DNA from 3 places in the Pseudarthrobacter sp. 1C304 genome. Region 1 is predicted to be linked to each of the others. Evidence: riboswitches for the same ligand, from Rfam matches in the RefSeq annotation. Region 1 holds a riboswitch; each other region holds the start of a gene.
The links. A riboswitch is a leader RNA that binds a small molecule or an ion and turns the genes downstream of it on or off. The one in region 1 is predicted to bind S-adenosylmethionine.
Positions count from the first base shown of each region.

Region 2: another riboswitch for S-adenosylmethionine. It lies ahead of ACTWQD_RS04320 (aminotransferase class V-fold PLP-dependent enzyme); the one in region 1 lies ahead of ACTWQD_RS15915 (DUF1737 domain-containing protein).
Region 3: another riboswitch for S-adenosylmethionine. It lies ahead of metX (homoserine O-acetyltransferase MetX); the one in region 1 lies ahead of ACTWQD_RS15915 (DUF1737 domain-containing protein).

Region 1 is NZ_JBQQCH010000009.1:138,634-148,158, forward strand. Features, by position in the region: gene ACTWQD_RS15890 (dihydrofolate reductase family protein) at 1-358, shown strand, start outside; gene ACTWQD_RS15895 (low molecular weight protein-tyrosine-phosphatase) at 457-1,035, shown strand; gene pabB (aminodeoxychorismate synthase component I) at 1,032-3,074, shown strand; gene cls (cardiolipin synthase) at 3,342-4,817, opposite strand; gene ACTWQD_RS15910 (aminodeoxychorismate lyase) at 4,910-5,869, shown strand; SAM riboswitch class IV at 6,030-6,144, shown strand; gene ACTWQD_RS15915 (DUF1737 domain-containing protein) at 6,199-6,468, shown strand; gene ACTWQD_RS15920 (rhodanese-like domain-containing protein) at 6,465-6,887, shown strand; gene ACTWQD_RS15925 (O-succinylhomoserine sulfhydrylase) at 6,888-8,096, shown strand; gene ACTWQD_RS15930 (glutamate--cysteine ligase 2) at 8,093-9,271, opposite strand; gene ACTWQD_RS15935 (UDP-N-acetylglucosamine 1-carboxyvinyltransferase) at 9,317-9,525, opposite strand, start outside.
Region 2 is NZ_JBQQCH010000002.1:45,965-55,489, reverse strand. Features, by position in the region: gene ACTWQD_RS04325 (class I SAM-dependent methyltransferase) at 1-50, opposite strand, end outside; gene ACTWQD_RS04320 (aminotransferase class V-fold PLP-dependent enzyme) at 162-1,640, opposite strand; SAM riboswitch class IV at 1,675-1,788, opposite strand; gene ACTWQD_RS04315 (glutamyl-tRNA reductase) at 1,854-3,209, opposite strand; gene hisN (histidinol-phosphatase) at 3,316-4,128, opposite strand; gene rsgA (ribosome small subunit-dependent GTPase A) at 4,184-5,299, opposite strand; gene aroA (3-phosphoshikimate 1-carboxyvinyltransferase) at 5,283-6,710, opposite strand; gene ACTWQD_RS04295 (DoxX family protein) at 6,718-7,266, opposite strand; gene ACTWQD_RS04290 (sigma-70 family RNA polymerase sigma factor) at 7,573-8,220, shown strand; gene rsrA (mycothiol system anti-sigma-R factor) at 8,217-8,471, shown strand; gene ACTWQD_RS04280 (50S ribosomal protein bL37) at 8,568-8,642, opposite strand; gene ACTWQD_RS04275 (PadR family transcriptional regulator) at 8,728-9,348, opposite strand; gene ACTWQD_RS04270 (DUF4097 family beta strand repeat-containing protein) at 9,348-9,525, opposite strand, start outside.
Region 3 is NZ_JBQQCH010000004.1:143,638-153,162, forward strand. Features, by position in the region: gene ACTWQD_RS10150 (alpha/beta hydrolase) at 1-347, opposite strand, end outside; gene ACTWQD_RS10155 (SGNH/GDSL hydrolase family protein) at 496-1,293, shown strand; gene ACTWQD_RS10160 (hypothetical protein) at 1,366-1,932, shown strand; gene ACTWQD_RS10165 (CoA-acylating methylmalonate-semialdehyde dehydrogenase) at 2,028-3,512, opposite strand; gene mmsB (3-hydroxyisobutyrate dehydrogenase) at 3,539-4,441, opposite strand; gene ACTWQD_RS10175 (LysR family transcriptional regulator) at 4,586-5,485, shown strand; gene ACTWQD_RS10180 (MFS transporter) at 5,632-7,014, opposite strand; gene metX (homoserine O-acetyltransferase MetX) at 7,198-8,349, opposite strand; SAM riboswitch class IV at 8,361-8,476, opposite strand; gene ACTWQD_RS10190 (bifunctional o-acetylhomoserine/o-acetylserine sulfhydrylase) at 8,552-9,525, opposite strand, start outside.

The sequences.
Region 1 (9,525 bases):
CACACCGGCACAGATCGAGTTCGCCCGCCGCTGGCGGGACATGCCGAAGGTGGTGTTCTCCTCGACCACCAACACCGTCGACTGGAATACCCGCCTGGTCACCGGCGACGCGGTCGCCGAGATCACCCGGCTCAAGGCCGGCGACGGCGGCCCCCTGGACATCGGCGGTGCCACACTCGCCGCGGCAGCCATGCGGGCCGGGCTGATCGACGAGTACTTGATGGTCACGCACCCGGTCCTGGTGGGCGGCGGCACGCCGGTCTTTCCAGCCCTGGACCGCTGGATTGATCTGCGTCTGGTGGAAACCCGGACCTTCCCCGGCGGCGTGGTCCTGACCAGGTACGAGACCAGAAGCTAGAAGGTGCGTGACAGCAGCGAAAACAAATGTGACAAACTCTGTAATAGTTGCCGTCCGGAAACTAGCCAAGGGGGAACCGCATGACTCATGCTTGCACTATGACCTCACTGTCGAGCCAGTACCGGATCATCGCGGTCTGCACCGGAAACATCTGCCGGTCCCCGATGGCCGAGCTGATGCTGGCGGAGGCCATCGACGCAGCGGGCCTGACCGGCGTCGTTGTTGATTCGGCGGGTACCACAGCCTACGAGGCGGGGCGGCCGATCGACCCCCGCGCCGCCCGCAGGCTCACCGCGAACAGCATTCCCTCGGACCTCCACGTGGCGCGCGAATGGCGGCCGGAATGGTTCCAGGACCGGGACCTCATCCTGGCCCTGGACGTGGACCACTTCGGCTGGCTGCAGCAGGCGGCGCCGGACAGTTCATCCCTGGCCAAAATCCGGATGCTGCGCAGCTTCGACCCGGCCGTTGAAGACAGGGACCCGCTGGACCAGGGCATCGAGGACCCCTGGTACGGCGGTCACGCGGATTTTGACGTCACCTGGAACCTGATCCATGCCGCGGTCCCCGGGATCGTCGCGCATGTCCGGGCCGAGCTCGCTCTGCGCCGGCCGGGCGGGCTGCATCCCGGCAGTAATCAACCCCATGCACAGCACCGGGTACGCTCTATTTCATGAGTCCCGCACCCGTCATCATCGCCATCGACGGACTCTCCGGCGCAGGCAAGACCACCCTGGCGATTGAACTGGCGGCACGGCTCCGCGAGCACCACAAGGTGTCCCTTTTCCACCTGGAGGACATCTACCCCGGCTGGAACGGCCTCACGGCCGGCATCGAACGCTACACCTCCACGGTCCTGGCCCCGCTGCACCGCGGCGAGCCGGCCCACTGGGTCAGCTGGGACTGGAAGGCCCACTACGACGGCGAACCGCGCACCACCCAGCCCGCCGAAATTGTCCTGGTGGAGGGCGTGGGCGCCGCCGCGGCCGACGCCCGGCACTTCCTGTCCGCGGTGGTCTGGGCCGACGCGCCCGAACAGGACCGGCGCAGCCGTGCCCTGGCCCGGGACGGCGAGAGCTACGAACCCTATTGGGATGAGTGGGCCGCCCAGGAGCAGGAGTGGCTGGCTGCAGACGACGTCCCGGCCCATGCCGACGTCCGGGTACTCAACCTTGCCGACGGCGCCGCGCCGGCGGAAGTGCTGCAGGCCCTCCAGTACCTGCCGGCCGTTGCCCCCGCCCTGCTCCCCGAACTGGCCGCACGCCGCGGCCTGGAACTCCGCGCCGAACGGATCGACTCCGCCCCGGACCCTGCCCGGCTTTTCGCGTCCCTCTTCGGCCGCTCGGCCAACGCCGTCTGGCTCGATTCCTCCCTTGCCCCGGACGGCGCCGCCGCGGAGCGGAGCCGCTTCAGCATCATGGCGGATGACGGCGGCCCGTCCGGCCAGTCGGCCAGCCACAGTTCGGGCCGGACCGAGGTCAGCGTCGGCAACGCCATCGTCCGGACCGAAGGCCCGTTCTTCCGCTGGCTGGACGGCGTCTGGGGCCGCCGCGCCGTCCGCAGTCCCGAGGACTACCCCTGCGAGTTCACCCTGGGCTGGCTCGGCTACCTTGGGTACGAGCTCAAACGCGAGACCGGCGGCAGCGACGTCACGGCCGACTCGCCTGACGCCTGCCTGCTGTTCGCCGGCCGCGCCGTGGTGCTGGACCACGTGGAACGGACCGCCTGGCTGCTGGCCCTGGACGGCCCCGACGCCGGGGACTGGCTAGAGACGGCACGCACCGCCGTCACCGAGGCAGCGAGCGCCGCCGTCGCGGATTCCGCCCCCGCGCCTTCCGTCCCCGGGTCCGGTTCCCTGGACTTCACCGCGCGCGACTCCGAAGCCGCCTACAAGGCCAAAATCAAAGAGGCCCAGCACCAGATTGCCGAGGGCAACACCTACGAGGTGTGCCTCACCACCGCCCTCACCGCAGACCTGCCGGCCGGCGCCGTGGACCCGCACCAGGCCTACCTGGCGCTGCGCCGGAGGAACCCTGCCCCGTTTGCCAGCTACCTGCGCTTCGGTGACCTTACGGTGGCGAGCACCTCGCCCGAGCGCTTCCTGCGGATCGCGGCCGACGGCGGGATGCGCGCCGAGCCGATCAAGGGCACGCGGCACCGCGACGCCGACCCCGCCCGGGACGCGCAGCTCCGGCAGGACCTCGAGTCCTCTCCCAAGGACCGCGCCGAGAACATCATGATCGTGGACCTGCTCCGCAACGACCTCAGCCACTTCGCGCTGCCCGGCTCAGTATCGGTCAGCCGCCTCTGCGCGATCGAAAGCTACGCCACGGTCCATCAGATGGTGAGCACCGTCGACGCCCGGCTCCGGCCCGGGATGCCGCGGGCCGAGGCCGTCGCGGCCTGCTTCCCCGCCGGTTCCATGACGGGGGCCCCGAAGGTCAGCACCATGGCCATCCTGGACCGGCTCGAGGACGCGCCCCGCGGGGTGTACTCCGGCGCGATCGGCTATTTCTCCCTCAGCGGCGCCACGGACCTCGCCGTCGCGATCCGGACCTTGGTGCTCACGGACGGTCCGGACGGCGGCGCGGGGCTTAGCCTCGGCGTCGGGGGTGCAATCACTGCGGACTCCTCGCCGGAGGAGGAGTACGCCGAGATCCAGACGAAGGCCTTCGGGGTCCTGTCGGCGCTGGGCACCGAGTTCCCGCCCGGGTGACTCCGGTGATGCATCGATTTGCCGAGAATGGCCGCTATCCGGGGTGGTTTCGCGGCCATCTGTGGTGAATGGGCGGCACCCGGGCCGCGGCGTCCCGACCCTCCGGGCATACGAAAACGGCGCCGGATATCCTCCAGAGGAATACCCAACGACGCCGTCTTTCGTCGGGATTAGTTCTGATTGAAAGCGTCCTTGACGTTCTCGCCAACCTTCTTCGCGTCTGCGATTACCTGGTCCTGCTGGCCCGCGGAACGCAGTTGCTCGTTGCTACTGCAGGGTGGCGGTCAACCGGGCGACGTTGTCCACGTACTTGACGCCCATGGGCCGCTGCATCCAGTCCTCGAGCGTCAGTTCGCGGGAAATGTCCCGGTAGGTGTCCTCGACGGCGCTGATCCGGCGCACGATGTCCTCGCCCAGAAGCATCACCGAGACCTCCAGGTTCAGCGAGAAGGACCGCATGTCCATGTTGCTGGAGCCCAGCACAGCCACTTCGTTGTCGATGGTGAAGTGCTTGGCGTGCAGCACGAACGGCGCCTTGTACAGGTAGATCCGCACCCCGGCTTCCAGGAGCGCCTCGTAGTAGGACTGCTGGGCGTGGTGCACCAGGAACTGGTCGCCTTTTTCCGAGACGAAGAGCTCGACGTCGACGCCGCGCTGCGCCGCCGTCGTCACCGCGTAGAGCAGTGAGTCATCCGGAACGAAGTAGGGGCTGCAGATGGAGATTTTGTGCTGCGCCGAATAGATCAGCGTGTTGAAAAGCCGCAGGTTGTTTTCGGTGATGAACCCGGGGCCGCTGGGCACCACCTGGGCCGTGATGTTGCCGGCGTGCAGCTGGGGCCGGTGCGCCAGCTGGTCCTCCAGTGATTCGTCGGTCTCGCCCAGCCAGTCGGTGGCGAAGACGACGTTAAGCGTGTTGACGATCGGTCCGCGCATGCAGGCCATCAGTTCGACCCATTCGCGGCCCACCTTGCGGTGCCGCGGGTTGTTGTAGGACGGCTCGATCAGGTTCTGCGAGCCGGTGAAGGCGATTTCGCCGTCGATCACCATGATCTTGCGGTGGTTGCGCAGGTCCGGGCGGCGCCACTGGCCGTGCACGGGCCGCAGCGGCAGCATGGGCCGCCAGCGGATCTTGCTGGCCTTGAGCCGGGCGATCAGCTTGCTGTAGCCCTTGATACGCAGGGTCCCCAGGTGGTCGAACAGGAGCCGGACCTCGACGCCGCGCTCCGCGGCCTCTTCCATCGCGGTCAGCAGATCGTCCGTGACATGGTCCGAGCTGAGGATGTAGAACTCGGCGTTGACGAAGGATTCGGCCTCCCGGACGGCCGCCGCCATCGCCTTGATCGAGTCCGGGTAGCCCGGCAGGAGCTCCACTTCGTTGCCGTCCACCATGGGCAGCGAGCCCAGAGTCTTGTTCAGTTCGGCCGCGGACGCCACCCATTCGGGGCCATCGTATTGGCTTTCCGGCGCTGCCAGCTGGGAGGTGCCGGCGCGGACGCGGGTGTTCACGGCTTCCTGCTGCGCCCGGCGCTTGCGGGAGAGCCGGAAGTTGCCGAACAGCAGGAACAGGACCAGGCCCACGGCCGGAACGAAGAAAATGATCAGCAGCCACGCCATGGCCGTGGTGGGGCGGCGGTTTCCCGGAATAATGCCCAGCGCCAGCACCCGGATGGCCAGGTCGATAACGGCGAGGATCAGGATCACCCAGGACGGGAGCGACCCCGCCAGCGAAAACGGCCACAGCACAGGCGAACCCCTCAAGTTCCAGACCCGCGGAACAGTTCCGGAACGGGCAACTTTCAAATCCTAACCCGTCGCCGCCGCACTAAGCTGAAGCCATGACGCCTGCTGCTGCCGCCCCTGCCCCCGCCACGGTCCTGGTCTTCCTCGACCCCGCGTTCCAGGACGGCCGGCTGGCCGATTCCTCCAAGCCGCAGCTGATGGCGACGGACCAGGGCGCCACCCGCGGCGACGGTGTTTTCGAGTCGCTGCTGGCCGTCGGCGGGCAGCCCCGCAAACTCCAGGCACACCTGGACCGGCTGGCCGGATCCGCGCGGGTGCTGGAGCTCGACATCCCGGCGCAGGACGCCTGGCGCCGCGCCATTGCCACGGCCATCAGCGAGTACCGCAGCCAATCCGCACCCGCGGCCGGTGCGGCGGCCGACGACGAGCTGGTGGTCAAGCTGCTGGTGACCCGCGGCGTCGAAGGCGGCTCACCCACGTGCTGGGTCCAGGCTTCCGCCACCAGCCCGGCAGGCAGACGGCAGCGTGAAACCGGCGTCGACGTCATCCTGCTGGACCGCGGGTACGACAGCGAGGTCGGCGAGCGCGCCCCCTGGCTGCTCCTGGGCGCCAAGACCCTGTCCTACGCCGTCAACATGGCCGCGCTCCGGTACGCGCATGCCCACGGCGCGGACGACGTCATTTTCACCTCGGCGGACGGGCGGGTTCTGGAGGGCCCGACGTCGACCGTGCTGCTGGCGCACCTGGAGACCTCTGACGACGGAGCCGGCGGGGTCCGCACCATCCGGCGCCTCATCACCCCGCAGCTGGACAGCGGCATTCTGCCCGGCACGTCGCAAGGGGCGCTGTTCACCGCGGCCAAAGCAGCCGGCTGGGAACTGGGCTACGGCCCGCTGGAACCCCGCGACCTGTTCGACGCCGACGCCGTCTGGCTGATCTCGAGCATCCGGCTGCTGGCACCGGTGAACCACATCGACGGCAAGGAGATCGGCACGCCGGAACTCCGCCGGCAGCTCACAGAGGAGCTCAACGCGCTCTACGCCACCATCGAGTAGCCCTCCCCGCCTTCCAAAGCAACGCGGGGTCACTTGGCGCCCATCCGGGGCCTCCTGATGGGCCGTAGGTGACCCCGCGTTGCTGTTAGGCCGGGGACCGTTACTTAAGATGACGGCTGCGGCGGTGCCGGCCCGCGTCGCAGGTGTTACGTTCGTGGAGAGTAATGAGAACCGGCGCCAAGCCCTGACTGGCCGGTCGGCAACCCTCCCTTTCGCGGCGGGGTGCCTCAGGTGAATACTCGGCATATCGACCATTCGAGCTGCAAGCGTGAGAGAAAAGGAGATCCGTCATGCCTGACGCACCCGCTGGTTCCAGTAATAGAAACGGCGTGGCACCAGCCCCGTCCCCCGCAGGACCCGCCGAGGAGAAGCTGGCGTACCGCCTGTTTACCGGCCCCGATGACCGGGCGTTCTGCGAGCGCGTCTCGGCCGCCCTGGCCGAGGGCTACGTGCTGCACGGCAGCCCGTCCGCCACGTACAACGGCCTCAGCGTCATCGTGGCCCAGGCCGTGGTGCTGCCGGCGGCGATCGCGAGTGCCGACGCCGCCGTCGCCAATGCCGTGGACGATCTTGAGTTCGACGGCGAGGGCCACGCGTGAGCTACGCCGGGGACCTCACCCCGCAGGAGGCGTGGGCCAAGCTGGAGGACGGCGCCATCTTGGTGGACGTGCGCACCGAGGGTGAATGGGCGCACATCGGCATGCCTGACACAAAAGCGACGCGCAACGACCCCCTTTTTATCCAGTGGAACCTGGCCGGCGGCATCCCCAACACCCAGTTCGCAGAACAGCTGAAGCGGCAGTTGAAGCAGCAGGCCCCCGAGGACCAGGGCACGGAACTGGTCTTCCTGTGCCGTTCGGGCGCCCGGTCCGTGGCCGCCGCCATCGCCGCGACGGAGGCCGGCTTCACCTCCTACAACGTCCTTGAAGGCTTCGAAGGCGAACCGGACCGGCACGGCGACCGCACGGTCAACGGCTGGAAGAACCGCGGCCTGCCCACCAACCTCGGAAAGCACTAAGTGAGCTTCAACCCTGACGCCGCCGGCTGGAGCGCCGACACCCAGGCGGTCCGCGGCGGGCTCGACCGCACCAGCTTTCAGGAGACGGCCGAGCCGATCTTCCTCAACTCAGGCTTCGTCTACGAGTCCGCGGCCGCCGCGGAACGCGCCTTCACCGGCGAGGACGAACGCTTCGTCTACTCCCGCTACGGCAACCCGTCGGTGGCCACCTTCCAGGAACGGCTCCGGCTGCTCGAGGGCACCGAAGCCTGCTTCGCCACCGCCTCCGGCATGTCCGCGGTGTTCACCGCCCTCGGCGCCCTCCTGGCCGCCGGCGACCGGGTGGTCGCGGCCCGCTCGCTGTTCGGCTCGTGCTTTGTGATCCTCAACGAGATCCTTCCGCGCTGGGGCGTGGAGACGGTCTTTGTGGACGGCCCGGACCTGGAGCAGTGGCGTGCGGCGCTGGCGGAACCCACGACGGCGGTCTTCTTCGAGTCGCCGTCGAACCCCATGCAGGAGATCGTGGACATCGCCGCCGTGAGCGAACTGGCGCACGCGGCCGGCGCCACCGTGGTGGTGGACAACGTCTTTGCCACTCCCCTGCTGCAGCGCTGCGGGGAGCTCGGCGCGGACGTGGTGGTCTACTCCGGCACCAAGCACATCGACGGCCAGGGACGGGTCCTCGGCGGAGCGATTCTGGGCACCAAGGAGTTCATCGAGGGCCCGGTCAAGCAACTGATGCGCCACACCGGCCCGGCGCTCTCGGCGTTCAACGCGTGGGTGCTGGCCAAGGGGCTGGAGACCATGGCCCTGCGGGTCAACCACTCCTCCGCTTCCGCGTTGCGGCTGGCCGAATGGCTGGAGGCGCAGCCCGCGGTCGGGTGGGTCAGATACCCGCTGCTACCGTCCCACCCGCAATACGAGCTGGCCGCACGGCAGATGAAGGCCGGCGGCACGGTGCTGACCTTCGAGCTCTCCCCCTCGGGCGGGCGGTCGGCGAAAGAGGCGGCCTTCGCGCTCCTGGACGCGCTGCGGATCATCGACATCTCCAACAACCTGGGGGATTCGAAGTCCCTCATCACCCATCCCGCCACCACAACGCACCGCGCCATGGGGCCGGAGGGCCGGGCGGCGATCGGGCTCAGCGACGGCGTGGTGCGCCTCTCCGTGGGCCTCGAGGACGCCGAGGACCTGATCCGCGATCTGGGCCAGGCGCTCAAGCAGGTCTAGGGCGCGCCCACGGCCGATCCGGGCTCAGCCGGTTCCGCGGCCGCGGTCCCCTCCGTGGTCACCTCGACGGCCCGTTCGACGACGGCGGCGAGCCCGCCGGGGTGGAACGGCTCCCGCTGCAGCTGGGACCCGGAGCCCTCGGCGAGGATCCGGGCAACACCCTCGCGGGCCAGGTCCAGCTCGCCCTGCTCTTCGAGCACCGGCGCCACATAGTCCACCAGGGCATGGACCACGTCCGCGGCGGGGGCCGGGGTGAACGTGCCGAAGTCCAGCAGTTCCCCGCGCAATCCGCAGTTGCTGGCCTGCCAGGAGGCCATCCGCAGCAGCAAGGTCGGCACGGGGGCCGGATCGACGCCGTCGTTCCATTCCCGCGATGCCGACTCGACCAGCGCGCGGACCAGCACGGCGATCAGCGCCGCGTCCTCCGCCCTGAGGCAGACGTCGGCGACCCGCACCTCGACGGTGGGATGATGCCGGGCCAGCCGGACATCAAAGTAGACCATCCCCTCGTCCATCAGGACGCCGCTGTCCACCAGCCGGGTGATCAGCCGCTGGTAAATGGGCAGGCTGCCGAAGATCATGGTGGGCCCCGAGCCGGGCCAGCGGTTCCAGGCCTGCGTGCGGTAGCTTTCGAACCCCGTCTCGGCACCGTTCCAGTAGGGGGAGTTGGCGCTCAGGGCGATCAGGACGGCCAGCTTGTCCCGGATCCGGTCCATCACGGCCACGCCTTCCTCCGGGGACTCCACAAAGGTGTGGACGTGGAGGCCGCAGGTCAGCTGGTTCCGGACGGTGAGCCCGAAGCGCTGCTGCATGGTCAGGTAGCGCGGGTTGGGGGTCAGGTGGGTGGCGGCACCCAGGGGCGAGGTGGCCAGGGCCGCAACCCTGCCACCGTGCAACCGGGCGGCACGGTCCGCCAGCGCCCGGCCCTGCCTGAGCTGCCGGAGCAGCTCCGGGTAGTCCAGACAGGGACGGGTCTGGGTTTCAATCTGCTCGAGTTTGAGCTCATAACTGAAATCGGCACCGGGTTCGTGGACCGGCTGCTGGCCCGGGAGAACCTGCGCGGGGCCGTGTTTCGGGGGCACCAGGGCGGGCAGCATGACGTCGGCGAGCGCAAGCAGCATCCCCGTCTCGGGATCCACTATGAGCAGTTCTTCCTCCACACCGAAGGTCCGCATGATTCTATTGTGCGTCAGGAAGCCCCAAAACGGGTCCAACGGATTTTAGTCCTGGAAGTACTCGACCTTCGCGCCGATGGTGTTGAGCCGTTCGGCCAGGTCCTCGTAGCCGCGTTCGATCACGTAGATGTTCCGCAGTTCCGACACCCCGCGCGCCGCCAGCATCGCCAGCAGCAGGCATGCTGCGGGACGGAGCGCCGGCGGGCAGCCCACCTCTGCCGCCCGCCACTTGGTGGGTCCGTTGACGTAGATCC
Region 2 (9,525 bases), on a different contig from region 1:
CCCAGCTCGTGGCGCCGTTCGTGATGCAGTTTGGGGCCGCCGCGTGCCACGGGCGCTCTCCTTCGGCAGGTCCGGATGGGTACCTTTCGAATTTACCGCACCTTTTTCACACCCTGCCATGGAACGGCGGTCATACCGCGGGAACATCAGCCTGCGGGGTGTCAGTTTTGCGAGCAGGGGGCGGCGCCGGCCGTCCCGGGTGTGTTGGGCGCCCAGTGCGGGTAGCTGCGGGTGTCGTTGGCGGGCACCCAGCGCCCGGAGTCCACCACGTAGTCCCAGCCGAGGCCGGACTGCCGCAGTTCCTGGATCCCCGCGAGCAGCCGCTGGGCGTCCTCCAGCCGGGACCCGAGCCCGAAGCTGGCCCGCAGGGAGCCGGAGGGAAGTCCCAGGCGCCGGAGCAGGGGGTGGGCGCAGAACCGGCCGTCGCGCAGGCCGATGCCGTGTTCCGCCGACAGGTACGCCGCCACCAGGCCGGCATCGTAGCCTGCCACGGAGAAGTTGACGACGCCGATCGTGCCCGTGCCCGGCCCGTTACCGGGACCACTGGCGGGACCACTGCCTGCCGGCGCATCGAAGGTGGCGCTGTCCGAAAAGATCTGGTGGACCGTCACCCCGTCGATCCGGTCGAGGCCCTCGACCAGGAAGGACCGGATGGCGTTCTCGTGCGCGTGCCACTGGTCCTGGTCCAGGCCGGCCACCACCTGGGTGGCCCGGGCCAGCGTGGCGGCGCCCAGCACATTGGGTGAGCCCCCTTCGTGCCGGGCCGGGCCCGTGGTCCAGCTGACGGTGTCGAGGCGGGCGTCCTGCACGGCGCCGCCGCCGGCCAGGTGCGGGGTGCCGGCGTCCAGCCAGTCGGGACGGCCCACCAGGACCCCCGCACCGAACGGCGCGTAGAGCTTGTGGCCGGAGAAGGCGAGGTAGTCGACGTCGTCCGCGGCAATGTCGATCCGCCGGTGCGGGGCCAGTTGTGCGGCGTCCACGACGATCCGGGCGCCGTACTCATGGGCCAGGGCGGCCAGGGCCCGGACCGGCAGGACCTCGCCGGTGACGTTGGAGGCGCCGGTGACGGCCAGGAGACTGACGCCGCCGTGGGCGAGTTCGCCGCGGAGCAGTTCCAGCGTCCCGGCGAGGGTCGGCGCGGCGATGACGCTGCGGTGCGGCACCCGCTGCCAGGGCAGGAGGTTGGCATGGTGTTCGATGTCGAGGTACAGCACCTCCCCGGTGGGCTCACCGCCGCCGGCGGCGGGAAGGCAGCCAGCCAGCAGGTTCAGGGAATCGGTGGTGTTCCGGGTGAAGATCACCGCATCGTCCGGCCGCCCGCCCACGAAGTCGCGGACGGTCGTGCGGGCGTTTTCGTAGACGGAGGTGCTGATCTGGGAGGCGTAGCCGGCCCCGCGGTGGACGCTGGCGTAGTAGGGCAGGATCTCGTTGAGGTAGGCCGAGACGACGGACAGGGCCGGGGCGGACGCGCCGTAGTCCAGGTTGGCGTACCGGACGTGGCCGCCCTGGATCAGCGGTGCCTGGATCTCGGCCCCGGTGACAGCGGCGAGCGGCTGGCGGGCGACGTCGAACCGCGCATCGGACGGGGCAAGGCCGCCGGCCTGGAGTGCGGCAGGGGCAGGGAAAGTGGCAGTAGTCATGGGACCTCGCTGGAAAAGGACCCCACGCACCGGGGATCCGCGCTTGCCGGGTCCGCTCCGGACCGGCCAGGTCGTCACCCGGGGCACCCCACCGCGAATGGAGGGTTGCCGGCCAGCAAACCGGGGTTTAGCGCTGGCACTCGTGACCTGTTCTCGAGCCTAGGACAATCGCTCTTCCGGCGGAAAGGCGCGCTCTGATTATGAAGCGGTTTGTTACGCCGGAACCCCCGGCGTCTGCGCGGCGGCCGCAATGCTGAGGCCGAACAGCGCGTCCAGCGCCGCCGTGTAATCGTCCTGCCGGCCGGCGGCGGCGAGTTCCCGGGCGCGCAGCGTCGGGGCATGCAGCAGCCGCCGCACCAGGTGCCGCAGGGCGCGGTTAACCTCCTCCGCCGGGACGTCCCCGCCGTGCCGTGTGCTGACGCGATCCATTTCGCTGCGGAGGAGCCCCTCGAGGTGCCCGCGCAGGGCGACGACGGCGGCATCCGCCCCGCGGACGGCGTCCAGTTCGTTGAAACGGCAGGCGGCCTGCCGGACCAGCGCCCGGGCTGAGCGGAGGGCCTCGGCGTCCGCCGGGGGAGCGCTGCGGTGGACCGAGTCCAGCGTGATGACCTCCACCCCGGGCAGGTCCGCCATGCGGGGGTCAAAGTCATGGCTGGGTGCCAGGTCGATGACGGTGAGGGGATGCGCCGCGTCCGCGCGCCACCGGCCGAGGGCGGCGGCGTCGATGCGGGCTCCCGCCCCGCTGCAGCCGATGAGGAGGTCGGCGTTGGCAACTGCCGTGGGCAGGTCGCTGGCGGAGAGTGCGCGGCCGCCCCTGGCCGCGGCGAAGGCCTCTGCGCGGCCGGAGTGGGAGAAGACGGAGACGGCGGAGCATTTCCGGTTCCTCAGCAGTTCCGCCAGGCAGCCGGCATAGGCGCCCGTTCCGACGAGGACGGTGGACGCCCCCGCGATCCCGGACGGCCTGGTCCCGGCGGCTAGGTCCAGGGCAACGGAGGCGATGGAGGCGCCTGCGCTGCTGAGTGCCGTCTGCGCCCCCACGTCCTTTGCCGTGCGGGATGCGGCCTGGAACAGCCGGTCCAGCCGGCCGCTGGACGTTCCGGCGGCCTGCGCCGCGGCCAGCGCCCGCCGGACCTGGCCGGCCACCTCGCGTTCACCCACCACCACCGAGTCCAGGCCGGCGGCCACGGCCAAAAGATGTTCGGCGGCCGCGGCCCCTTGGAGTTCCCCGAAGAGGGCCGACACGAGGTTCCGGGGCAGCCCCGAGCAGCGGTGGATCGCGCCGAGGACATCTGCCCGGGCGGCCGCACGCGCCGCCGCGGCGGTGACATCGCAGTAGATTTCGAACCGGTTGCAGGTGGCGAGGACCACGGACGCGGCCACGGCTGTGCTGCCGGCGACAAGGTGCGGTGCGAGCCCGGCGGCCGCCGCGTGCAGGGCCGCGGCTGATTCGAGGTCCAGGTCCCGGTACTTCGCCACCAGCACCAGCAGCGCCGGCCCGGTTCCGGGTGCCCCGGCTGCCCCGGCTGTTGCGGCAGCGCCGCGGACCGGGGCGTGAACGGTGTCAGACAAGGCTGCTCTCCTCCCAAAAAGATGCCCTACCTTGGCGGCGGGCTGTGGGGCCGCCGTCGAGGACAGGCTCCTATGGGGAGGTTGGGGAATCCTTGGAGGTGGTGAGCTAGAGGAGGTCGTCCAGTCCCGGGTTGAGGCGCTTGAGGACCTCGGAGTGCAGGATGGAATTGGTGGCGAGGGCGTTGCCGCCGAAGGGGCCGTCCTCGCCGTCGAGGGAGGTGAAGCGTCCGCCGGCCTCGGTGACGATCGGCACCAGCGCGGCCATGTCGTAGAGGTTCAGTTCGGGCTCGCAGGCGATGTCGACGGCACCTTCGGCCACGAGGCAGTAGGACCAGAAATCGCCGTAGGCCCGGGTGCGCCAGACTTCCTCCGTGAGGCCGATGAACTCGTCAAGGTTGCCGCGCTGCTTCCAGCCGCCCAGGCTGGAGTAGGACAGCGAGGCATCCGAGAGCTGGGAGACGTTGGAGACCCTCAGCCTGGTGGCGGCCGCCAGCGAGCGGCCGGTGTACGCGCCGGCACCTTTGGCGGCCCACCAGCGTTTGCCCAAAGCGGGGGCGCTCACGACGCCGACCACCGGCTCGCCTTCGTCGACGAGGGCGATCAGCGTGGCCCAGACGGGGACGCCGCGGACGAAGTTCTTGGTCCCGTCGATCGGGTCGATGATCCAGCGGCGGGAGCCGTGCCCGGAACTGCCGAACTCTTCGCCAAGCACGGCGTCGCGGGGGCGGGAACGGGACAGCTGGCCTCGGATGGCCTCCTCGGCGGACTTGTCGGCGTCGGTCACCGGGGTCAGATCCGGCTTCGTCTCGATCCGAAGGTCGAGTGCCTTGAAGCGGCTCATGGTCTGGGAATCTACGGAATCTGCCAGCACATGGGCAAGACGCAGGTCATCGTTGTAGCTCGAAGCGGGTTGACTCATGGTTCCAAACTACCGTCAAACCGCGCAGGGGCGCGGTAGGCGGCACCGCTGCCCGCTACGAGACGGTGCCCAGTTCCTTGACGTCCTGTGCTTCCATCCGCGGGTCCGTTCCCAGCAGGCGGCGGAGGGAAGCGAGCCGGGCCGGGCCGGATTCGCCCGCGTGGCCGGCGGCCACCCACGCGTCCACACCGCAGTTGACGGCCGTGGAGTCGTGCTTGCAGCCCCGCTCGCAGTCGTCGGTCCCGGGTTCGAGGTCCGGGAAGGAGCGCATGATCCGGTCCGGGTCCACATGGGCCAGGCCGAAGGAGCGGATGCCCGGTGTGTCAATGATCCAGCTGCCCGCGGGCGCATCGTTGACCTTCAGGGCAAGCGCGGAGGACGACGTGTGGCGGCCGCGGCCCGTGACGGCATTAACGCCGCCGGTGGCCCGCTCGGCGCCGGTCAGCGCGTTGACCATGGTGGACTTCCCGACGCCGGAATGGCCCAGCATGACGGTGACCTTGCCGTCGAGGTGGGCGCGCAGCTGCGACACGGCGTCCTTGTCCAGCCGGGCGGACAACCCGTCGTCGGAGCGGGCGTCAATGCCGGACGCGGCGGAATCCGCGGTCTTGGAGATGATCACCGGGAACCCGAGGTGCCGGTAATTGGCGAGGAGTTCCGCGGGATCCTTGACGTCGGCCTTGGTGACGAGCAGCAGCGGCTCGATCCCGGCGTCGTACGCGGCCACGAGCGCGCGGTCGATGAACCCGGTCCGCGGCTCCGGATTGGCCGCCGCCACCACGATCACCAGCGTGTCGGCATTGGCCACCACGGCCCGCTCGATCGGGTCGGTGTCGTCGGCGCTGCGCCGCAGGAGCGTCCGGCGGTCCTGGATTTTGACCAGCCGGGCCAGGGTGTCGGGCTCGCCGCTGACGTCCCCGACGAGAGAGACGAAGTCGCCGGCCACCACGGGGTTGCGGCGCAGTTCCCGGGCGCGGGCGGCAATGATCTTGCGTTCCGTGGGAAGGCCTTCGTCCACGACGGCGGTGTAGCGCCCGCGGTCAACGGTGATGATCCGTCCGGTGACGGCGTCCTCGTGGGCGGGCCGGTCCTTGGTGCGGGGCCGGGTGCCCTTTTTGTTGGGGCGGATCCGGACGTCCGATTCGTCCCAGGAGTCAGTGCTGCGTGCCACCGGTTGTGTCCTTCTGCGTGGCGGCCGTCTGCGCGGCTGCCGTCCCGGGCGCGCCCTGGGCAAGCATGGCCTCCCACAGCTGCGGGAAGTCCGGCATGGTCTTGGCCGTCGTGGCAATGTCCTCGACCTCGACGCCGGGCACGGCCAGGCCGAGGATGGCGCCGGCTGTGGCCATGCGGTGGTCGGCGTAGCTGTGGACGACGCCGCCGTGCAGGGGCGCCGGCCGGATCACCAGGCCGTCGCTGGTTTCCTCGGCGTCCCCGCCGAGGCGGTTGATTTCAGCCACCAGCGCGGCCAGCCGGTCTGTCTCGTGCCCGCGGAGGTGGGCGATGCCGCTCAGCCGCGAGGGCCCCGAGGCCAGGGCGCAGAGCGCCGCTACCGTGGGGGCCAGTTCGGAGGTCTCATCGAAGTCGGCGCCCTTGATCTCGGGGCCGCCGGTGACGGTGAGGGTCCCGTCCGTGAACGTGACGGTGGCACCCATCGTGGTGAGGATGCTGCGCCACAGATCGCCGACCTGGGTGGTCGGGGCGGGCCAGTTGGGGATGCGGACGGTGCCGCGGGTGGCCAGGGCTGCCGCCAGGAAAGGTCCCGCGTTGGAGAGGTCCTGCTCGATCCGGAGGTCAAAGGCGCGGATGGGGCCGGGGGAGACCACCCAGTGGTTCGGCCGGGAATCGTCCACGGCCACGCCCACGCCGCGGAGCACGGCCACGGTCATGTTGATGTGGTCCAGGCTGGGGACAGGGCCGGGGTTGCCGGCGCTGCGGTGTTCCAGGTGCAGCCCGTCGGTGAACCGGGCTCCGGCAAGGAGCAGGGCGGACACAAACTGGGAGGAGGCGCTGGCGTCGATGACGAGGTGACCGCCGCGGACAACACCTGCGCCCTCCACAGCGAACGGCAGGGACGACGCCGGACCGCCGTCGGCCGCGCTGACGGAGACGCCCAGCCCGGCCAGCGCCTCGATGATGGTGCCCATCGGGCGTTGGCGGGCATGCGGATCGCCGTCGAACACGGCCACGCCCCGGCGCAGGGCCGCGACGGGCGGCACGAACCGCATCACCGTTCCGGCCAGGCCGCAGTCGATGGAGGTCCGGGCCGCGGGGGCATCCGCCGGAATGGGAGTCACCGCCAGGTCGGGGCCGAACGCGCCGTCGCCCGGAACCTCCGTGATGGTGGCGCCGAGCTGCCGCAGCGCCCCGATCATTAGGGCGGAGTCCCGGGAGTGCAGGGGAGCGCGCAACCGCGAGGGCCCGTCGGCGAGGGCTGCCAGTACAAGGTAGCGGTTGGTCAGGGACTTCGATCCCGGCACGGTGACTGTCGCGTCGACGGGCTGTCCGGCGAACGGCGCCCGCCAGTGCGGGGCCGCGCCGGCCGGAGCAGAGGAGGCAGCTGCGGTGGGGGTGGTGCCTGTCATTGCCGTCTTAGGCCCCGGCGGTGTGGTCGACGGCTTTGCGGACGGCCTTGTCGGCCTTCTTCAGCTGCTTGTTGGTGGTCTTCTTGACATCGGCGGCGAGGTGGCCGGCGCTCTTCCGGGCGTCCGCGGCGAGGTGCTCGGCGCGCCAGGCCAGGCTGGGGCGGCCGTTGGTGTCCACGGCGGCCAGCAGCACGCCGCCGGTCAGCGAGACGTTCTTGAGGAGCTGCTTGCGGCGGGCCTCGCGGCCCTCCTTGGAGGTGATGTCGGCGCTGCGCCACTCCACGTAGCTGTTGAGCGCGGAGATGACGGCCAGGACGGTGGCGGCCAGGCGTGCCGACTTGCCGAGCGCAAAGAGGACGCCGGCGCCCACCTGCGTGCCGCCGATGACACGGGCCAGGACCTTCTCATCGGCCTGGAAGGGCAGGGATGCAGCCGCGCGGCGCAGCAGGGGGGAAAGCTGCGACGCAGTGTCGTCCGCGTTCTTGAGCTTGTCCATGCCTGCAAGGACGAAACTGGAGGCGAGCATGGGCCGGGCGAGAAAGCGGACAACGGACATGAATTTCCTCCTGGATGGACGAGCCGCGGAATCGATGCGGGAGAACCGGTTCTAGTCTTGCACTTTTGCGGAATATTTGCCTGCCCGGCGGGGTTGGACATGGCGAGAACACCGGCCGCACACCCGGCCGGAAGGATGCCGCAGGGAGGCCATGATTTGATTCTCGTTCAGGACAGGGCAAGCACCCGGCAGGACATCGCCATGCCGGCCGTTCCGGGCGCCCGCCCGAAGGTGACAGTAGACTTGGACGCAATGAGCACCATGGATCCGGCCGTTGCGGCCATGCACGACGCTGCCGCCCAGGAAATGACCGTGGACGGGCAGGAACTCGATGTCGCGGCGGAAACGCCGGAGGAACGCCGGGTTCGGTTCGAACGCGACGCCATGCAGTACGTGGACCAGCTGTATTCCGCGGCGATGCGGATGGCGCGGAACCCGGCTGACGCCGAGGACCTGGTCCAGGAGGCGTACACGAAGGCGTTTTCAGCCTTCCACCAGTACAAGCCGGGCACCAACCTCAAGGCCTGGCTGTACCGCATCCTGACGAACACCTACATCAACCTCTACCGCAAGAGGCAGCGCGAGCCCCTGCAGTCGAACTCGGACACCATCGAGGACTGGCAGCTGGCCCGGGCGGAGTCACACACGTCCACGGGCCTGCGGTCGGCCGAGGCCGAGGCGCTGGACCACCTGCCGGACTCCGACGTGAAGCGGGCCCTGCAGGCCATTCCGGAGGAATTCCGGCTGGCGGTGTACTTCGCCGACGTCGAGGGGTTCGCCTACAAGGAAATCTCAGACATTATGAACACCCCGATCGGGACCGTCATGTCCCGCCTGCACCGGGGCCGCAAGATGCTGCGGGACATGCTCGCCGACTACGCGGCAGAGCGGGGATTTAAGGCTGCGGATACCGCCGCGGCGGCCGGAAGCAACACACAGGAGAACAGGAAATGAGCGACTGCCAGGGACTGGGCGATTGCGATGATGCCCGGATGCAACGGATCTACGAGTATCTCGATGGTGCCCTCACCCACGATGACATTGCGGAGATCAAGGACCACCTGGAAGGCTGCCCGGAATGCTTCGAGCAGTACGACCTGGAGTGTGTCATCCGCGTCATGGTGAAGCGCTCCTGCACCGAGGCCGCTCCGGAGAACCTGAAGAATTCGATCCTGGACCGGATCCACTCCAGCAACTCTGTTTAGGGATTCGAGCCCGACCCGGACAGGATAAACAAATGACCCCGGCAGCCGTCAGGCTGCCGGGGTCATTTGTCCAAGGCGGGGGTACCCAAGCAGTGCTTAGGTGTTGGGGCGCTTGCCGTGGTTCGCGCCGCCACGCTTACGGTCACGACGTTTACGTGCACGCTTGCTCATAGCTGGCCTCCTTATTTCTAGGTACTCAAAAGAGCTGCCCTCAAGTCTCCCACATCGGGGCACCCGCCGCGAACCGGCGGCCGGATCACTCCAGCGAATTGCGGATGGAGATCCGGGCCTGGTCCAGCACCGTCTTGACCGTCTCCAGCGTCACCGGGGTGATGGGGTGCCGGCCGCCATGGCGGCGCAGTTCCACGCGGATGTCGTCGCGGAAGGCCTGCACCAGCATCTCCGCTTCCCGCAGCCGGCGGTCGCTCTCGGGCGAGTAGCGTTGGGTCGCCAGCGAGGCGACTGTCGACCCGGCGGCCCTGGCCGAGGACCGGGCTGCCTCGGCCGTCGCGGCGAGGTCCGCGCGGAGCCCGCGCATGTTCGCCTTGATGTCCTGGCGCAGGCCGTCGGCGAGCCGCCGGACGGAGGCGGAAATGTCGTTTTCCACGTCGGCCAGTTCATCGCGCCGGCGCTCCAGTTCCACGAGTCCTGCCGGAGTGATGCTGTAGAGGGTCCTGCGGCCTTCGGTGTGGGTGGCGACGAGCCCTTCCTCCTCGAGCTTGCCGAGCCGGGGGTAGATGGTTCCGGCGCTGGGGGAGTAGGTCCCGCCAAAGCGTTCGCTGAGCGCCTTGATGAGTTCGTAGCCGTGTTTGGGGCCGGACTCCAGCAGCGCGAGCAGGTAGAGCCGGAGGGCGCCGTGGGCGAAGACCGGCGGCATCAGAGCCCCGAATCGGTATCAGTGCGCGCCGGGCGGTGGAAGATGGACGTTTTGCCCGAGACGGAGTTGGTGCGGACCAGCATGAGCTGGGTATCGGGTCCGGCGATGGTCTGCACGCCGCCGCCGGGCTGGGTGTACTTGGTGTCGCCGATGACAATGGCGCCGCTGGCGGACTTG
Region 3 (9,525 bases), on a different contig from region 1:
GTTGCCAGCGCCATCCCCATCGAAAAGCCCAGCAGCGTCACGGACGGATGGTTCGGACGGACCGTGTCCAGCCAGTCCTCCGCGTACGCGGCGGCGTCCTTGACCGCGTCGACGGAGTAGTCGATGGACGCGGTCAGCGGGAACCAGGTAAAACCGGCGCCGGACACCATCGGAGCGCGCAGCGAGGCCACCGCGAATTCCTGCGGCAGCAGCTCTGCCAGGCTGAGCAGGTCCTCTTCGTTGGCGCCGTAGCCGTGCAGGAACACCAGGAGCGGCTTGCCGGCGCGCTCCTCCTCGGGCTTGGACCACAGGACGACAGGGGCGGGGAAGGCAACGGCGGAAGTCATGGCACCATTCTTACAGTTACCCGGAGGTAACAACCTACGGTGGCGTAGGTTTGCCGGAACAGGGCACGATATAAAGGTGAGCGAAACCCAAGCCGCGGAGAATTTTCCGGAGAACCCCGTCCCCCACCCCTGGACCCGCTATGTGGCCATGGGAGACTCCTTCACGGAAGGCATCGGCGACCCCGAGCCGGCGAGCCCAGGCGGACACCGGGGCTGGGCGGACCGGGTGGCCGAGGAACTGAGCCGCGGCCACGAGGGCTTTGCCTATGCCAACCTGGCTGTGCGGGGCCGGCTCCTGCAGCAGATCGTGGACCAGCAGCTGGCACACTGCCTGTCCCTCCGTCCGGACCTGGTGACGCTGTCCGCCGGCGGGAACGACCTGATCCGTCCCGGCGGGGATCCGGATGCCCTGGCGGAAAAGCTGGACTCGGTGGTGCAGATCCTCAGCCTGGCCGGCGCCACGGTGGTGCTGTTCAACGGCCCGGACACCGGGTCCTCGGTGCTAAGCCGTGTGCGCAGCAAAGTGGCCATCTACAACGAGAACCTCCGCACCGTCGCAGCCCGGCACGACGCCATCATCGCGGACATGTGGTCCCTGCGGCAGCTGGGCGATCCCCAGATGTGGGACGCCGACCGCCTGCACTTCTCACCCCTGGGCCATCACACCATCGCGGCCATGGTGCTGGATTCGCTGAACGTCGAGCACACCCTGGAGCCCCTCTCCCCCAAGCCCCTGCCACAGCAAAGCTGGCGGCAGGCGCGCTCCGGCGACCTGGTCTGGGCCCGCGAGCACTTTGTGCCGTGGGTGGTCCGCCGGATCCGGCAACGGTCCTCCGGCGACGGCGTGACGGCCAAGCGGCCCCTTCCCGGGCCGGTCTTTGGCCCGGGAATGCCGCTCGGCTCGGGCGAGGGCCCGCCGGCCTCCGAGGAGCCGGTGCGTTCCTGACCGCTGCCCCGGGCACGCTGCGCGGAACGTGGGCGTTAAGCTGAAGAGACACTTCCTGAGAGGCCCGGTACCGTGAGCAACTTGTTCCTTTGGATCATCATCTTGTCATTCCTGATCCCCATCGCGATGCGCTACTACAAAAGGTCGGTGCGCGGGCGGGACCAGAACCAGGGCATGCCGGGCGGCTTCCCGGGCCAGGGCGGGCAGTTCCCCGGCGACCAGCCCGGCTACGGCGCCGGCCCCTACCCGGGCCCGCAGAACAAACAGCCGCGCGACGGCATGACCCAGCGGGACTACTTCGGGGCCTTTGGCCAGCTCGGCGCCCCGCGGCCTCCCGCCCCGCCAGCCAACCAGCAGTATCCGGGCCAGCCATACCAGTCCCCCGTCCCCTATGAGGACAGCCCGGGCTACCCCGGCAACCAGCCGCAGCCATTCCAGCAGCAGGCGCCGCAGCAGTTCGACGGCCAGCAGCCCGGCGGGCAGATGCCGTCGGGCCCCGCGGTACCGCCGCCGCCGTCGCCGTCGGCCCCGCAGGGCTACCGGGCACGCAGGCTCGCCGAACTGGACCAGAAGTACAGCGGGGGCGAGATCACCATGGAGGACTACATGGCCCAGCGCGACGAGATCATGAAGGGCTGACCTCCCAGACACAACAACGCGGGGTCACTCCCGGTCCATCCAGCAGGCGCTGATGGACCGGGAGTGACCCCGCGTTGCTTTTGGCGGGCGGGTGGTCAGTCGACCTGGGGGAAGCCGAGGTCGATCACCGAGGTGGACGGGTCCGGCCAGCGGGTGGTGACCACCTTGCCGCGGGTGTAGAAGCGGATGCTTTCCGGGCCGTACATGTGGGTGTCGCCGAAGAGCGAGTTCTTCCAGCCGCCAAAGGAGAAGGTCCCCACCGGAACCGGGATGGGCACGTTGACGCCCACCATGCCGGCCTCGACGTCGAATTCGAACTGCCGCGCGGCGCCGCCGTCGCGGGTGAAGATGGCCACGCCGTTCCCGAACTCGTTGTCGTTGACCAGCTGGACGGCGTCGGCGTAGGTCTCGACGCGGACCACGGACAGGACCGGGCCGAAGATTTCGTCGTCGTAGACCTTCATGCCGGGCTTGACGTGGTCCACCAGGCTGACGCCGATGAAGAAGCCGTTCGAGTCGAAGGCCTGGTCCCGGCCGTCCACCACCACGGTGGCGCCTTCCTGCGCCGCGCCGGCGACGTAGGAGGCCACCTTGTCGCGGTGTTCGGCCGTGATGAGCGGGCCCATCTGCGAGGCGGGGTCCGTGCCGGGGCCGATCTTGAGCGTGGCCATCCGGGTGGTGATGGCCTCGACCAGGTCATCGGCGATGTTCCCGACAGCCACCAGCACGCTGACTGCCATGCAGCGTTCCCCGGCGGAGCCGTAGGCTGCCGAGACGGCGGCGTCGGCGGCCATGTTCAGGTCCGCGTCCGGCAGGACCACCATGTGGTTCTTGGCCCCGCCGAGGGCCTGCACGCGCTTGCCGTGGTCGGCGGCGCGCTTGTAGATGGACTGGGCGATCGGCGTCGAACCGACGAAGCTGATGGCCTTGACGTGCGGGTGCTCCAGCAGGACATCCACGGCTTCCTTGTCACCGTGCACCACGTTGAGCACACCGGCGGGCAGCCCGGCCTCGGCGAACACCTGCGCAATGAAGTTCGCCGAGGACGGGTCCTTCTCGCTGGGCTTGAGCAGCACGGTGTTGCCGCAGGCCAGGGCGCTGCCGATCATCCACAGCGGCACCATGGCCGGGAAGTTGAACGGCGTGATGCAGGCAACCACGCCCACCGGCTGGCGGACGGAGTGGACATCGACGCCGCCGGCCACCTGCTCGGAGCGCTCACCTTTGAGCATGTGGGACAGGCCGGTGGCGAATTCGATGTTCTCCAGGCCGCGGGTGATCTCGCCCTCGGCGTCGGAGAGGACCTTGCCATGTTCGCTGGTCAGCAGGGCAGCCAGTTCGGGCCGGCGCTGCATCAGCAGTTCGCGGACCTTGAAGAAGATGTTGGTGCGCTTGGCGAGGCTGGTGGCGCGCCAGCCGGGGAGGGCGGCGCGGGCGGCGGCGATGGCCTCCTCGACACGGGCCGCGGAGGCCAGTGCCACCTCTTTTTCCTGTTCGCCGGTGGCCGGGTTGAACACCGGGCCATAGCGCTCGGCGTCGGACACCAGGGCGCCGTTGATGAAGTGCGGAATGCGTTCCATGGGAGTTCTCTTTCTCAGAAAGGGGGCTACTTGGCCGCGTCGAGGGAGCCGTCGACCAGCTTGACGATCGCGGAGCAGTCGATGCCGGACTGGCCGGAGTCGATCAGGCGCTGGAAAAGCTGCTGGACGTGCTCGCCGATTTCCAGCGGGGTGCCGGTGTCGCGGGCTGCGCTGATGGCCAGTCCAATGTCCTTGTTGGCCAGTTCGGTGGTGAAGGTCGGGGCGAAGTCGTTGTTGGAGGCCGCGGTGGGGACCACGCCGGCCACCGGGTACCACGTGCGCAGGGCCCAGCTGTCGCCGGAGGAGACGGACGCGATGTCCCAGAAGACCTGCTTGTCCAGCCCGAGCCGGTCGGCCAGGACGGCGCCTTCCGCGGTGGAGGCGAGGTTGATGAAGAGCATGAGGTTGTTGCAGATCTTGGCGGCCTGGCCCGTGGTGGCACCGCCGGTGGGGATGATGTTGGCGGCCATCGGCTTGATGTACTCGGTGGCCTCGGCCACGGCGCCGGCTTCGCCGCCGATCATGAAGGTCAAGGTGGCGGCCCTGGCGCCGCTCATGCCGCCGGAAACCGGGGCGTCGACGAAGCGGAAGCCGGCGGCAGCGGCGGCGTCGTGCAGGGCCTGGGCGGAGGCGATGTCGATCGTGGAGGAATCCACCAGCAGCGTGCGGGTGTCCGCGTGGGCCAGGACGCCGTCCTCGCCGAGGTAGACGGCGCGGGCGTGCTCGCCCTTGGGGAGCATGGTGAAGACGACGTCGGCGCCGTCGACGGCGTCGGCGATGCTCGCGGCGGGTTTGACGCCGCTTGCCTCCGCGGCGGCCACGGCCTCGGCGTTGAGGTCGAAGCCGCGGACGTCGTGGCCGGCCTTGGCGAGATTGACCGACATGGACCCGCCCATGTTCCCCAGTCCGATCCAAGCGATTACTGCCATGGCATAAGCTCCTTTGCTTTGCGTCGTTTTCCAGCGTCTTTGAGTGTCCAGCATCACACCCTGTTACAGTGCAATCAAGGCAAAAAATTACAGATGGTATGTGCATGGATGCACATTCCCGATTCCGAAGGAGTGCCGGTGGACCTGAGGCGGCTCCCGAGTCCTGACGATCTGCTGATCCTGCTGACGGTGGCCCGGCTGGGCAGGTTCAACGCCGTGGCGGAAACCCTCGGCACCACGCACACCACCATCTCCCGCCGGATCCTGGCCCTCGACAGGCAGCTGGGCGGGCGGACACTCGAGCGGAGCCCGCACGGCTGGGAACTGACGGACCTCGGCAACGAGGCGGTGGCGGCCGCAGAGGCCATCGAGGGAACCCTCGGCGCCCTCACCAGCAGCATCGCGCAGTCCGGCGACGCCCTCTCGGGCCTGGTCCGGATCAGCACCCCGGACGGCTTCGGCGCCGGCTTCGTCGCGCCCGCCCTTGTGCTTCTGCAGCGGGAGCACCCGCTGCTCAACGTTGAAATGCTCAGCGCCACCCGCAAGGTCAGCCAGAACCGTTCCGGAGTGGACCTGGAGGTGGTGGTGGGCAACCTGGACGTCAGCAACGCGCAGACCATCTTCCTGTCCAACTATTTCCTCCGGCTCTACGCGAGCCCGCAGTACGCCCGGGAGCACGGGCTGCCGGGAACGCTCGACGACGTCCGGCAGCACGGCTTTGTCTCGTACGTCGAGTCGGCGCTGCAGGTCGCCGAACTGGGCCACCGCTCCACCCAGCTTCCCGTTCCCCGGTCCAGTTTCCAGGCCACCAGCATCTTCGCCCAGCTCGAGGCCGTCCGTCGCGGGGCAGGGATCGGCCTGCTGCCCAACTTCCTGGTGGTGGGCGACCCCGCGTTCCTGCCGGTGCTGCCCGACGACTTCCAGCGGCAGCTGCCCATCTGGGCGGTGGCACGCGCTGAGTCGCTGCGCTCGGCCCCCGTCCAGGCCGTTCTTGCCGCCGTCCGCACCGAAATTGCCGCCCGCCAGGCCGTCCTGGCAGGCTGAGCCGTCCTGGCAGGCTGAGCCGTCCTGGCGGGCTGAGAGCCTCTGCCCGAACGGACGGGCGAGAGCCAAACGGCAACAGCCCGGGTCCCGCAGTGCGGGGCCCGGGCTGTTGCCGTTGCTGGTGGTGCTGCTTATCTGTTGCTTGCCTACTTTCTTGAGGCGGCGAGCAGGTCCGCGGTGCCCTGGGCATCGGCGGCATCAATGTCGCGCAGCGAGACGCCGCGGGTTTCCTTGAGGAAGTACACCGCCACCATAGTCACCAGGCAGGCGCCGAGCAGGTAGATGGCCACCGGCGTCGAGGACTTGAACTGGCTCAGCAGGGCCGTGGCGATGATCGGGGCCATCGAACCGGCCACGATCGAGGTGACCTGGTACCCCAGGGAGACGCCGGAGTAGCGCATCCGGGTGGGGAACATCTCGGCCATGATGGCCGGCTGGCCGGCGTACATCAGGGCGTGGAACAGCAGGCCGATGGTGATGGCGGCGAGGATGATGAAGTCGTTCTTGGTGTCCATCATCGGGAAGGCGAAGAAGCCCCAGGTACCGCCCAGGATGGCGCCGGCCATGTAGACCGGCTTGCGGCCGAAGCGGTCCGACATGCGGCCCACCATCGGCACCACTGCGAAGTGGATGGCGTGTGCCACGAGCAGCAGCAGCAGGATCCGGGAGGTGTCCGTCTGGACGATGACCTTCAGGTAGGTGATGGAGAACGTGACCACAAGGTAGTAGAGGATGTTCTCCGCGAAGCGCAGGCCCATGGCGGTGAAGACGCCACGCGGGTAGCGGCGGAACACTTCGGCGACGCCGTAGCCCTTCTTCTCTTCGGTAACTTCCTTCTGGGCCTCCAGGAAGATGGGGGCGTCGGTGACCTTGGTGCGGATGTAGTAGCCCACCAGGACGATCACGGCGGAGAGCCAGAAGGCCACGCGCCAGCCCCAGCTGAGGAAGTCAGCGGAGGACAGGGTGGCGGAGAGTGTGAACAGCACGCCGGTGGCGAGCAGGTTGCCCAGCGGAACGGCGGACTGCGGCCAGCTGGCCCAGAAGCCGCGGGACTTGCTGGGGCTGTGCTCGGCGACGAGGAGGACAGCGCCGCCCCATTCGCCGCCGACGGCGAAGCCCTGGGCGAAGCGCAGGAAGACCAGGAGGGCCGGAGCCCAGTAGCCGATCTGCTGGAAGGTGGGGAGGCAGCCCATCAGGAAGGTGGAGACGCCCACCAGGATGATGCTGAGCTGGAGCAGCTGCTTGCGGCCGAACTTGTCGCCGAAGTGGCCGAAGACAATGCCGCCGATGGGGCGTGCAACGAAGCCGACGGCGTAGGTCAGGAACGCGGCGATGATGCCGTCCAGTTCGGTGCCGGAGTTCGGGAAGAAGATCTTGCCGAAGACCAGGGTGGCGGCGGAGGCGTAGAGGAAGAATTCATACCACTCGACCACGGTGCCGGCCATGGAGGCCGTTACTACTTTTTTGAGGCCGGACGCTTTGACGTCTTCCTCTTCCGGACGCCTGGCGGCGGCGTTTTGCGTACTCATTTCGACTCCTTTGGCGTCTCCGTCGACGCCCTATGGAACTCTGGGCAATGGGATACCTGTGATTTGTGACACTGGGGCATCATTCCCAACGAGTATGGACGCTCACGCCCTGGGCCTCAACGGCCATTAGTGCAGAGCCCATCTGCAAAATTGCACACGTGCGCCCCGGCGGCACACGCCCGGCTAGCCGAAGAAGTGCTGCCTGAGCTGGCTGCTGAGCTGGCCGATCTCGGTCAGGAAGCCGTCGTGCCCGATCGGCGCCTCGATGGTGTGCACGGCCACCTCGCCCGGCAGCGCGTCGGCCAGCGCGCGGGTCTGCGCGGGAAAATACAGCCGGTCCGAGTCGACGGCGGCCAGCAGGAATTGCGCCGTCGCCGGGGCCAGTGCCTTCGCAAGGGGGCCGCGGCCGCGGGTGACGTCGTGGCTCATCAGGGCCTCGGTGATGGCAATGTAGCTGTTCGCATCGAAGCGGCGGACCAGCTTGTTGCCCTGGTGGTCGAGGTAGCTCTCCACCTGGTAGCGCCCGCGCCCGGCGAGGGAGCCGGCTTCCAGCGGGGCCTCCGCGCCCTGGGCCTTCCGGCCGAACCGTCCGTCCAGCTCCGCGGCGGAGCGGTAAGTGATATGCGCTATCCGCCGGGCCAGGGCCAGGCCCGCTTCCGGCTGCTGCCCGCCGTAGTAGTCCCCGCCGTTGAAGTTCGGGTCCTGCCGGATGGCCAGGGTCTGGGCCTGGGCGAAGGCAATCTGCTCGGCGGTGCTGCTGGCGCCCACCGAAAAAACGCCGCAGCGCCGCACCCGGTCCGGATAGCTGACGGCCCATTCGAGGGCCCGGGCCCCGCCCAGCGAGCCGCCCAGCACGGCGTGCCAGGCGCGGATTCCGAGGGCATCGGCGAGCCTGGCCTCGGCCGCCGTCGTGTCCCGCAGGGTGACCAGCGGGAACCGGGAGCCCCAGGGCCGGCCGTCCGGCGCCGCCGTCGACGGCCCGGTGGAGCCGTAGCAGCCGCCCAGAATGTTGATCGAGACGACGAAGTACTTGTCCGTGTCCACGGGGGCGCCGGGGCCGGCCAGCTGCTCCCACCAGCCCGGCTCCTCGCTGGCGCCGCGCGTGACGTGGGTATCCCCCGTCAGGGCGTGTTCGATCAGGACCGCGTTGGTGGCCTCCGGGTTGAGGGTTCCCCAGGTTTCGTAGGCCAGCGTGACGTCCGGCAGCCGGGCACCGGATTCAAGCTCCAGGTCGCCGATCCGGACGTACTGGACTGTGCCGTCCGGCGCCGCTGTGGCGGGGAGGGCGGTGGTGGTGCTGGCAGGGGCACCCTGGCGGGTGGCGGCAATCGTCATGTGTAGACCTAACTTCGCGCTTGCCCACCGTCAGCTGACCGGCAGGCCAGGTCTTCACCCGGGGCACCCCGCCGCAAATGGAGGGTTGCCGGCCAGCAAGCCGGGGCTGTCGCTGGCACTCATGACCTGCACTGAGTTTACGAAAGAGGGCGGCGATGTGGCGAAGATTGTGACTTCCATGTGACGGCTGCCCCCTCCCGGCCTAGGCGTCCTTGGCTGCCCGGAACCCGGCTTCGAGGTCGGCCAGGATGTCGTCGATGTGTTCCAGGCCGACGGAGAGCCGGACGAGGCCCGGGGTCACCCCGGCCACCGCCTGCTGTTCCGCCGAGAGCTGGCTGTGGGTGGTCGACGCCGGGTGGATGACCAGCGAGCGCACGTCGCCGATGTTCGCCACGTGGGAGTGCAGCTCCAGGGCATCGACGAAGCGTTTGCCTGCCTCCGCTCCCCCGGCGAGGTTGAAGGCCACGACGGCGCCGGTGCCCCGGGGGCCGTACTGGCGCCCGCGTTCGTACCAGGGGCTCGATGGCAGCCCCGCATAGGCGACCGATTCGACGTCGTCCCTGGCCTCGAGCCATTCAGCCACCCGGGTGGCGTTGGCGACGTGCCGTTCCATGCGCAGGCTCAGGGTCTCGATGCCCTGGGCGATCAGGAAGGCGTTGAACGGCGAGACCGCCGAGCCAAGGTCGCGCAGCAGCTGGACGCGGGCTTTGAGGATGAAGGAGAGGTTGGCGCCAAGGGCCCCGTCCGCGCCGAGGTCCCGGGCGTAGACCAGCCCGTTGTAGGTGGGGTCCGGGGTATTGAAGCCGGGGAACCGCTCCGGGTCCCTGCCGAAGTCGAAGTTGCCGGAGTCCACAATGACGCCCGCAATGGCGGCGCCGTGGCCGCCGAGGTACTTGGTGGCGGAGTGCACCACGATGTCCGCGCCCCACTCGATCGGCCGGATGAGGTACGGCGTGGAGAGGGTGTTGTCCACGATCAGCGGAACGCCGGCCCCGTGCGCCACCGCCGAGATGCCCCCGATGTCCAGCACGTCTTGGCGGGGGTTGGAGACCACCTCGCCGAAGAACAGCTTGGTGTTGGGCTGCACGGCGTCGCGCCACTGCGCCAGGTTGTCCGGGTCCTCGACGAAGGTTACGGAGATGCCGAACTTCTTCAGCGTGTGTGCCAGCAGGTTGT